Regions from separate parts of the Kluyvera chengduensis genome, predicted to be linked through region 2. Evidence: predicted binding sites of a transcription regulator. Region 2 holds the regulator's gene; the other holds the start of a gene.
The links. The regulator CRP, encoded in region 2, controls carbon source genes, mostly activating them, when cyclic AMP is high. The targets are predictions, from matches to a motif close to ATGTGANNNNNNTCACAT.

Region 1 (4,967 bases), on a different contig from region 2:
GCGTTTGGTGTTTTTGGCACCAGGTGATGCAACGATTCCCACAGCGGCGTCAGGTTTTGCCCGGAAATGTGCTGGTAGAACTGCTGGCGATCGTGTTTTACGTCCGAGGTCATTATTATTCTCCTTAACTTTTCACCGCGCCCATTACAGGCTGCGATTCGGGTACTCGGGATGATTGGCGTACCACCAGCGTCAGGAGCGTCAGCATGATGGCGCTAATGGCGGCCGGTACGGCAATCACAAAAAACAGGGTGTCGAATGAGAAGTTCATCGCCATCATCACGCCGCCGGAAATGGAGCCGACGATAGCGCCGCAGCGCCCAATGGCGTTTGACCAGCTCACGCCGGTGGCGCGGCTCTGGGTCGGGTAAAGCGTGGCGGTCAGTGCGTTCAGCCCCACCTGCGAGCCGCTGATGCCGATGCCGGTGCCGAAAATCGCCAGCGCCATCATCCACAGGCCGTTTTCACTCAGGCCAATCATCACAATGCACACCGCGCCCAGCGCATAGCTCACCGCCAGCACCCAGAACGGATTGAATTTGTCCATTAAGACGCCGAGCATCAGCGCGCCCAGCGTGCCGCCCACCTGGAACGCCGCTGTGACCCACGAGGCGTGCTGGAGGTCAATACCGCGATGGTTGAGCAGGGTTGGCATCCAGCTAGAGAGTAAATAGATGATCAGCAGGCTCATAAAGAACACGACCCACAGCATCAGCGTGATGGTGAGCTGGCGCCCGGTAAACAGCTGGCTGATACTGCCCTTTTTGGTCGCCGCCGGTTCATCGAGCCAGAACTCGGTATCGTTATAGCGTTCACCGGTCATGGCGCTGACGGTGCGGCGAATTTCCGCCTGCGGACGCTGACGGCGTACCAGCCAGCGTGGGGATTCAGGCAGAACGGCCAGCAGCGCGAAGAACAGCGCGATAGGTAGCACCCCGCCCAGCACCAGAATGCCGTGCCAGCCAATCACCCCCACCAGCTGCGCGCTGACGATGCCGCCAAAGGCTGAGCCGAGCGTGAAACCGCAGAACATCAACGTCACCAGCGCGCCGCGACGGCGGGCCGGCAGGTATTCAGATGTCATGGTGATGGTGTTTGGCATTGCGCCGCCGAGGCCCAAGCCGGTTAAGAATCGCAGGATGATCAAGGCTTCAAGATTCGGAGAGAACGCCGACAGCAGGCTGAAGAGGCCGAACAGTGCCACACACCATTCGATTACGCGCTTACGCCCGAGCCGGTCAGAAAGCGGGCCGCACAGCAGGGCACCAGCGGTTAACCCCAGCAGCCCTGCGCCAAACAGCGGCGCCAGGTCGCCTGCGGTCAACTGCCAGTGGTCACGAATGGCCGGGGCGATAAAGCCAATCGCGGCGGTATCAAAACCGTCCATCATCACCACCAGGAAACAGCAGATGATGACGCGCCACTGCATCTTGCCGATCGGAGCGACATCGATGAGTGCCTGTAGTTCACGTCGTTGCGTCATAGGGAGGGCCTCTGTATATGCAGGTTATCCACGTCGCCGTTCGCGCTTTCGCCAGAGCGGCTCAGAGTAAGATGTTTATTTTTTTGCTTTTATGTTGCTATCTTGTGATAAGTGAAATGAGTTGTACAATGGCATTTCATGCCCTTCCATAACCTGGAGGTTATATCTCATGGCTGACTGGACGCAGAAGCTGAAGCTCCACCATCTGAAAATGCTGGTCGCACTCGGCGAGCAGGGAAACCTGACTCAGGTCGCGAAGATGATGCATATCACCCAGCCCGCGCTCTCTAAGTGGTTAACCCAGTTTGAAGAGGAGCTGGGTCTCACGCTGTTTGAACGGCACAGTAAGGGGTTGCGCGTGTCGGAAGGCGGCAAACTGCTTCTCCAGCACGCCCAACGGCTGATCAACGATATCGAACGCTCGCAGTTCGAGATGGAGCGCTTTAAGCAGGGCGGTCTCGTGGGAAGCCTGAAAATTGGCTGCTCGCCGGTTGCCACCGACTGCGTCTCCCAGGCGATTTTCCCGCTGCTGGCCGAGATGCCGACGCTGCATCTGAATATTGAAGAGAAGGTGATGACACCGCTGCTGCATGATTTGCAGTCCGGCGTCGTGGACGTGGTAGTTGGGCGCATCGGCGGCCGGGCGCTGGAGCTGCCGCTGAACTACGAGGTGCTGTACACCGAACCGGTCTGCTTCGTGGCGCGAACCGACCATCCCCTCGCCCACCGCAACCGTCTGTCGTGGGAAGATCTGGCAGCATGGCGCTGGATAGTCTGGCCTAACGGCACACCAATTCGTCAAAGCATCGACAACGCGCTGGTGGAAAATGGCGTCATGCTGCCGGAAAACACCATTGAGTCGGCGTCGATGAACGTCAGCGTTAACCTGCTGCAAAGCAGCGACATGATTTCGATTCTGTCCCTGCGCCTGGCCGAGCGTTATCAAAATCAGGGCCAGCTCGCCATTCTGGCGCTGCCAAAGATTGAGCAGAAAGGCAGCGTCGGCGTATTCTGGCGCAAATCGAGCACGCCCTCCCTTGCGCTAAGCCGGTTTCTCCACTATTTGTCGCATCCGGTACAAATGGAGGGGTAACGCCGGGCAGATGCCTGATGTTCGCATTATCTATATCAGGTATGCTCAGAATTCATGATGTGATCGGTAGCACATTCCAGGGTTTAATTGTATGATGAATGCATTCCACCAAAGGTGAATCCCATGCTCAAATCGCTGAATTTAATCTGGCAATACCTGCGTGCATTCGTGCTGATTTACGCCTGTCTGTATGCCGGTATTTTTATTTCGTCGCTGCTGCCCATTACCATTCCCGGTAGCATTATCGGCATGCTTATTATGTTTGTGCTGCTGGCGCTGCAAATCCTGCCTGCGAAGTGGGTTAACCCCGGCTGCTACATCCTGATCCGCTATATGGCGCTGCTATTTGTGCCGATTGGCGTCGGCGTCATGCAGTACTTCTCGCTGCTGAGCGCACAGTTCGGCCCGGTGGTCGTCTCCTGCACCATCAGTACGTTAGTGGTGCTGGTGGTGGTGAGCTGGAGCTCTCACCTGGTTCACGGTGAGCGTAAAGTGGTTGGTCGTGATGGAGCGGATAAATAATGCTGCACGATATCTGGTGGTCTTTGCCGCTGACTTTGGTTGTCTTTTTTGCCGCCCGTAAGCTTGCCGCACGCTTTAAAATGCCGCTGCTCAACCCGCTGCTGGTGTCGATGGTGGTGATTATTCCGTTCCTGCTGCTGACCGATATTCCGTACGATCACTACTTTAAAGGCAGCGAAGTCCTGAACGACCTGTTGCAGCCAGCGGTTGTCGCCCTTGCTTTTCCGCTGTATGAACAGCTGCACCAGATCCGCGCGCGCTGGAAATCCATCATCACTATCTGCTTTATCGGCAGCGCGGTGGCGATGATCACCGGCACGTCGGTGGCATTGATGATGGGGGCTTCACCACAAATCGCCGCCTCTATTCTGCCAAAATCAGTGACCACTCCGATTGCGATGGCGGTCAGCGGCAGTATCGGCGGTATCCCGGCGATTAGCGCCGTGTGCGTGATTTACGTCGGTATTCTCGGTGCGGTGTTTGGTCATACCCTGCTGAACCTGATGCGGATTACCACCAAAGCTTCGCGCGGGCTGTCGATGGGCACCGCCTCACACGCCCTGGGCACCGCGCGCTGCGCTGAGATGGATTATCAGGAAGGGGCGTTTAGTTCGCTGGCGTTGGTTATCTGCGGCATCATGACCTCACTAATTGCGCCATTCCTATTCCCGGTTATTCTGTCGGTTGTGGGATAAAACGAGACAAATCACACATTTTTAATTGATGTTACACACGTTGCATTAACAATGAGATATTGATCACTAATTAGGGCCTCTGCGCCCCGTACACTACGATCCCATTACATTGTTATGAGGCACAACGCCATGCATCCACGTTTTCAATCTGCTTTTTCGCAACTGGCGGCAGATCTGCAGACCGCTATCGCTCCGCTGCTAGCCGATCCGCACTTCCCTGCTCTGCTAAGCGCCGAGCAGGTCTCTTCGCTTAAAACAGCGACGGGGCTGGACGAAGACGCGCTCGCTTTTGCGCTCCTGCCGCTGGCCGCTGCCTGTGCCCGTGCCGACCTGTCTCACTTTAACGTTGGCGCTATCGCCCGCGGCGTGAGCGGAACCTGGTACTTCGGTGGCAACATGGAGTTCCTCGGTGCGACCATGCAGCAGACCGTGCACGCGGAACAGAGCGCCATCAGCCACGCCTGGCTGCGCGGCGAAAAATCCCTGCAGGCCATCACCGTTAACTACACGCCGTGCGGCCACTGCCGGCAGTTTATGAATGAACTGAACAGCGGGCTGGCGCTGCGTATCAATCTGCCGGGTCGTCAGCCTCACACGCTGAAAGATTACCTGCCGGATGCGTTCGGGCCAAAAGACCTCGATATCAAAACCCTGCTGATGGACGCGCAGGATCATGGTTATCCGCTCGAAGGCGATGCGCTGGCACAGGCTGCAATTCAGGCCGCCAACCACAGTCATACCCCGTACAGTAAAGCCCCTTCCGGCGTGGCGCTGGAACTGCGCGACGGTACCATTTTCAGCGGCAGCTATGCGGAAAACGCCGCGTTTAACCCAACGCTGCCACCGCTGCAGGGTGCCCTGAACCTGCTGAGCCTGAACGGTTACGACTATCCGGATATCCAGCGCGCCATTCTGGCCGAACGCGCCGATGCGCCGCTGATTCAGTGGGATGCCACCGCCGCCACACTGAAGGCGCTGGGCTGCCACAATATCGATCGCGTACTGCTAGCATAATCTGTAGGCCGGATAAGCGCAGCGCCATCAGGCTGTTCTGCGTACGATGCCGGATGGCGGCGCTGCCTTATCCGGCCTACAAATGACAACGCACCGGTTAAATTCCCCGCAATTAAACGATGGTTTCTTGCTCTTGCCCGACGGGTAAAGTAGCCTGATG
Region 2 (5,997 bases):
TTCGACGAAGGTTGGTTTCACGCCGGCCTGGAAGGTTTCAACCATCTGCACCACCAGTTTTTTACCGCGCTGCATTGGGTCTGGCTCGGTGATCATGTTCAGCCAGGCTGGCGTTGCATGACGGCGACCGTGTGGGTCATGGCCCATGTTTGGCGCGCCACCGAAGCCGGAAAGACGACCACGGGTCACGGTAGAGGAGTTGGCGTAGCCATCAACCTGTAGGGTAGAGCCGATGAACATATCCACCGCGTACTGACCTGCCAGCTGGCAGAAGGCGCGGTTAGAACGCATCGAGCCGTCGGAACCGGTAAAGAAGATGTCAGGACGGGCGCGGATGTACTCTTCCATCCCCAGCTCGCCGCCGAAGCAGTGCACGCTTTCTACCCAGCCGCTCTCAATCGCTGGAATCAACGTTGGGTGCGGGTTCAGCGTCCAGTGTTTACAGATTTTGCCTTTCAGGCCGAGCTGTTCGCCGTAGGTTGGCAGCAGCAGTTCGATAGCCGCGGTGTTAAAGCCGATACCGTGGTTCAGCGACTGGACCTGGTGTTCCGCGTAGATGCCTTTAATCGCCATCATCGCCATCAGGATGTGTTCCTGTTTGATGAGACGCGGGTCGCGGGTAAACAGTGGTTCGATAAAGAACGGCTTGTCGGCAACCACTACGAAGTCAACCCAGGAGCCAGGGATATCCACACGCGGTAGGTCACATTCGTCGTCTACCAACTCGTTCACCTGTGCGATGACGATACCGTCGTGGAACGCGGCAGCTTCAACCAGCGCTGGGGTATCTTCGGTGCTCGCCCCGGTATAGAGGTTACCTTTGCGGTCGGCTTTAAAACCGGCAATCAGCGCAACGTTAGGCGACAAGTCAACGTACAGACGGGAATAGAGTTCGATGTAGGTGTGGATGGCGCCGATTTCCAGCAGACCATCCTCCAGCAGCTGCGAAATGCGCAGGCTCTGGGTACCGGAGAAGGAGAAGTCCAGCTTGCGGGCGATCCCTTTTTCGAAGATGTCCAGATGCTCACTGCGACCGACGCTTGGCATAATCATGTGCAGGTCGTGCACAATCTGCGGGTTAACCTCGGCCAGCATGCGGGATAAGAAATCTGCCTGCTTTTGGTTATTCCCTTCTAATACCACGCGGTCACCCGGCGCGATCAGTTTTTCCAGCATGGCGGTCAGGTCTGCGGTCGGCAGAACCTTGCCCTGCACCGGTACGGAAGCCAGACGTCGCTGTTTTTCGGTGCGACGTGTGTTCCAGACGCGTGCTGGTGTTTGCCCAGATAACATTATTAACCTCCTGATTCAGCTAATCATTTTGATTGCTTAACACTGAAAAGATTGTGCACCCTGGCGAGAAAGTCATCAATTAAGCGTAGGAGAGAATCATTAGCCTGAGAGTAATAATTGAAGTAACAAATTGTGATTAGGATCAGATCCTGATGGGAGAAAAACGACTACCGATCCCTCATTTTCATAAACACAATGGCAAAGTGACGGTATAGTAGGCGGCAGATTAATCGGAAACATCACATCGCTATGACTGAAACCACCCACCATGACCTCGGCATTGATGCAACGAGCAGCGCCGAGTTTGTGCCAATGCGCGGCATTAGTAACCGCCATCTACAAACCATGCTGCCGCGCCTGCTTCGTCGCAAGCTGCAATTCACTCCACACTGGCAACGCCTTGAGCTGCCGGACGGCGACTTCGTCGATTTAGCGTGGAGTGAAGACCCGGCAGGCGCGCTGCATAAGCCTCGTCTGGTGGTGTTTCATGGTCTGGAGGGTAGCCTGCACAGCCCGTACGCGCATGGCCTGATTAACGCAGCCAAAGAGCAAGGCTGGCTGGGCGTGGTCATGCATTTTCGTGGCTGCAGCGGCGAGCCGAACCGTCTGAACCGTATTTATCACTCAGGTGAAACGGAAGACGGCACCTGGTTCCTGAACTGGCTACAGCGCGAATACGGCAAAGCGCCAACGGCGGCGGTTGGCTACTCGCTTGGCGGCAATATGCTGGCCTGCCTGCTGGCCAAAGAAGGTGATGACGTGCCGATCGATGCGGCGGTGATTGTCTCCGCGCCGTTTATGCTGGAAGCCTGCAGCTACCATATGGATAAGGGCTTCTCGCGGGTCTATCAGCGCTATCTGCTGAACCTGTTGAAAGGCAACGCTGCGCGTAAGCTCAAAGCCTATCCCGGCTCACTGCCGGTGGATCTGCGTCAGTTGAAAAGTATGCGCCGCATCCGCGAGTTTGATGATTCGATCACCTCGAAGATCCACGGTTTCGCCGACGCTATTGATTATTACCGTCAATGTAGCGCGATGCCTATCTTAAGCAAAATCACCAAACCAACGCTGATCATCCACTCGAAAGACGATCCGTTTATGGACCACCACTCCATTCCTGCCCAGGAAGAGCTACCGGACAACGTCGTCTACCAGCTCACCGAATACGGTGGCCACGTTGGGTTCATCGGCGGCACGCTGCGCCACCCGGAAATGTGGCTGGAAAAACGTATCCCTGCCTGGCTGATGCCGTGGCTGGGAGGCAAGGCATGATAATTCCCTGGCAGGATATCGACCCGGAGACGCTGGATAACCTGATTGAAAGCTTTGTCTTGCGCGAAGGCACTGATTATGGTGAATATGAACGTTCACTTGCGCAAAAGGTCGCCGACGTCAAACACCAGCTACAAACAGGCGAAGCGGTGCTGGTCTGGTCTGAGCTTCACGAGACCGTCAACATCATGCCCCGTAACCAATTTCGCGGTTAACTATACTCTAACGACAGGAAGCATTTTACCCTGCTTCCGTTGTCGTCTGTTCAGGGAGTTATTCGCATGTCTGCCAAACATCCGGTTATTGCCGTTACCGGCTCCAGCGGAGCGGGAACCACCACCACCAGCCTCGCGTTTCGTAAAATTTTTGCTCAGCTCAACCTGCGCGCGGCGGAAGTTGAAGGCGACAGCTTTCACCGCTATACCCGTCCGGAAATGGATATGGCTATCCGTAAGGCCCGCGACCTTGGCCGCCACATCAGCTATTTCGGCCCGGATGCCAACGACTTTGGTCTGCTGGAACAGACTTTCCGCGACTACGGCCTGAACGGACAGGGGAAGTCACGCAAATACCTGCATACCTATGACGAAGCGGTGCCGTGGAACCAGGTGCCAGGCACATTTACGCCGTGGCAGCCGCTGCCGGAACCGACCGATGTGCTGTTTTATGAAGGGCTGCACGGCGGCGTCGTCACCCCGCAGCACGACGTCGCACGGCATGTTGATCTGCTGGTTGGCGTAGTACCGATTGTTAACCTGGAGTGGATCCAGAAGATGATCCGCGACACCAGCGAGCGCGGCCACTCTCGCGAAGCGGTGATGGATTCCGTGGTGCGTTCGATGGAAGACTATATCAACTTCATCACCCCACAGTTCTCACGCACCCACATCAACTTCCAGCGCGTGCCAACGGTCGATACCTCTAACCCGTTTGCAGCCAAAAGCATTCCGTCACTGGACGAGAGTTTCGTGGTGATTCACTTCCGTAATCTCGACCACATCGACTTCCCATGGCTACTGGCCATGTTGCAGGGGTCATTCATCTCACATATGAATACGCTGGTCGTTCCCGGTGGGAAAATGGTGCTGGCAATGGAATTAATCATGACGCCGCTGGTGCAGCGGCTGATGGAAGGCAGGAAATAGCATCAAGACCAGGTAGCCCGGACGAGGTGCGCTAGTACCGACTCCGGGAATGACCCCGGCGTCACTGCGTTCGGCCGGGCTACGTCTGGCATGTAATCAGCCTTCGATCACTTCGTAAGAGTGAGTGATATTCACCGCTTTTTCGAGCATCAGCGCCACCGAGCAGTATTTCTCAGCAGACAGATCCACCGCACGCGATACCGCCGCATCCTTCAGATCTTTACCGGTGACGATAAAGTGCAGGTTAATGTGCGTAAACAGACGAGGCGCTTCTTCACGGCGCTCAGAGGTGAGCTTCACTTCGCAGTCGGTCACGTCATTGCGACCTTTTTGCAGGATAGAAACAACGTCAATCGCACTGCAACCACCGGCGGCCATCAGCACGACTTCCATCGGGCTCGGCGCTTTATCGCCAGAGTTACCGTCCATCAAAATTTGGTGGCCAGAAGCAGACTCACCGAGGAAGGTTAACCCTTCAACCCATTTCACACGTGCTTGCATAATATTTAACTCCCAGGTTGCAATTTTCTTCTCAGATTACGCGCACATAACAATTCTCGCAATGGAAGGCGATCGCCGTCATGCTGAAGCGAGACACCAGGAGACACACGGCTAAAGCTATGCTAAAACAGTCGGGATGCTACGGTAATACATAAACGTACTGCATGTATGCAGAGGACATCACATTACAGGCTGCGACCCTATTCGACAGCCGACTTCCCAGGTAACGGGAAGGATACTATTGCAACCAGTGGCTGCAATGTTTTTGCCGCTGGGAAGAGCTTATAACAGAGGATAACCGCGCATGGTGCTTGGCAAACCGCAAACAGACCCTACTCTCGAATGGTTCTTGTCTCATTGCCATATTCATAAGTACCCATCGAAGAGCACGCTGATTCACCAGGGTGAAAAAGCAGAGACGCTGTATTACATCGTAAAAGGCTCCGTGGCTGTACTCATCAAGGACGAAGAAGGCAAAGAGATGATCCTCTCTTACCTCAACCAGGGCGATTTTATCGGCGAGCTGGGCCTGTTCGAAGAAGGCCAGGAACGCAGCGCATGGGTACGAGCAAAAACCGCTTGTGAAGTTGCTGAAATCTCTTATAAAAAATTCCGTCAGCTGATCCAGGTTAACCCGGACATTCTGATGCGTCTCTCTTCTCAGATGGCGCGTCGTCTGCAGGTCACCTCTGAAAAAGTGGGTAACCTGGCCTTCCTGGACGTAACCGGTCGTATCGCTCAGACCCTGCTGAACCTGGCTAAACAGCCTGACGCCATGACCCACCCAGACGGTATGCAGATCAAAATCACCCGTCAGGAAATTGGTCAGATCGTTGGCTGCTCCCGTGAAACCGTGGGCCGTATTCTGAAAATGCTGGAAGATCAGAACCTGATCTCCGCACACGGCAAAACCATTGTCGTTTACGGTACCCGCTAATCCGGCCCAAAATGGCGTATTGTAAAAGCAATACGCCATTTTTGTTTTTCCCCCTATGTGGCGCAGGCTGATTTACCACCCGGAAGTCAACTATGCACTGCGGCAAACGCTGGTGTTATGTCTGCCGGTTGCTATCGGACTTCTGCTCGGCCATCTCCAGCAGGGTTTGCTGTTTTCATTGGTGCCCGCCTGCTGCAATATCGCCGGTCTCGACACTCCGCATAAGCGCTTCTTTAAACGCCTGATTATCGGTGGCTGTCTGTTCGCCGGATGCAGTCTTGCCGTTCAGCTGTTGTTGGCGCGCGACATCCCCTTGCCGTTGATTCTCACCGGGCTGGCGCTGCTGCTGGGCGTTACGGCGGAAATCAGCGCGCTGCACGGGCGGCTACTACCCGCCTCGCTCATCGCGTCTATCTTTACCCTAAGCCTTGCGGGAAATATGCCCATCTGGGAGCCCTTGCTGCTCTACGCGCTGGGTACGCTGTGGTACGGAGTATTTAACTGGTGGTGGTTCTGGATGTGGCGCGAACAGCCGCTGCGGGAATCACTGAGCTTGCTTTACCGCCAGCTCGCCGAATACTGTGAAGCGAAATATAGCCTGCTGACGCAGCATACCGACCCGGGCACCGCGCTGCCGCCGTTGCTGACTCGCCAGCAGAAAGTGGTGGATCTGATTTCCCAATGCTATCAGCAGTTGCACATGCTTGCGGCTAACCAGCATAACGATTACAAGCGCCTGCTGCGCGCCTTCCAGGTGGGGCTCGATTTACAGGAACATATCTCTGTCAGCCTGCACCAGCCCGAAGAGGTACAAAAGCTGGTTGAACGCAGCCACGCCGAAGCGGTGAT

Region 1: ACH1XZ_RS01795 (CidA/LrgA family protein) is a predicted target of CRP. The motif match lies at 2,634-2,651, and genes of this name have one in related genera.

The regions. Positions count from the first base shown of each region.
Region 1 covers NZ_JBIQOI010000001.1:397,028-401,994, reverse strand. Annotated here, with positions in the region: gene gtdA (gentisate 1,2-dioxygenase) at 1-113, opposite strand, end outside; gene mhbT (3-hydroxybenzoate transporter MhbT) at 125-1,483, opposite strand; gene ACH1XZ_RS01800 (LysR substrate-binding domain-containing protein) at 1,653-2,576, shown strand; gene ACH1XZ_RS01795 (CidA/LrgA family protein) at 2,700-3,098, shown strand; gene ACH1XZ_RS01790 (CidB/LrgB family autolysis modulator) at 3,098-3,793, shown strand; gene cdd (cytidine deaminase) at 3,923-4,807, shown strand.
Region 2 covers NZ_JBIQOI010000010.1:125,902-131,898, reverse strand. Annotated here, with positions in the region: gene mdcA (malonate decarboxylase subunit alpha) at 1-1,293, opposite strand, end outside; gene ACH1XZ_RS20145 (hydrolase) at 1,543-2,565, shown strand; gene ACH1XZ_RS20140 (YheU family protein) at 2,562-2,780, shown strand; gene ACH1XZ_RS20135 (phosphoribulokinase) at 2,847-3,710, shown strand; gene ACH1XZ_RS20130 (OsmC family protein) at 3,807-4,211, opposite strand; gene crp (cAMP-activated global transcriptional regulator CRP) at 4,516-5,148, shown strand; gene ACH1XZ_RS20120 (YccS/YhfK family putative transporter) at 5,204-5,997, shown strand, end outside.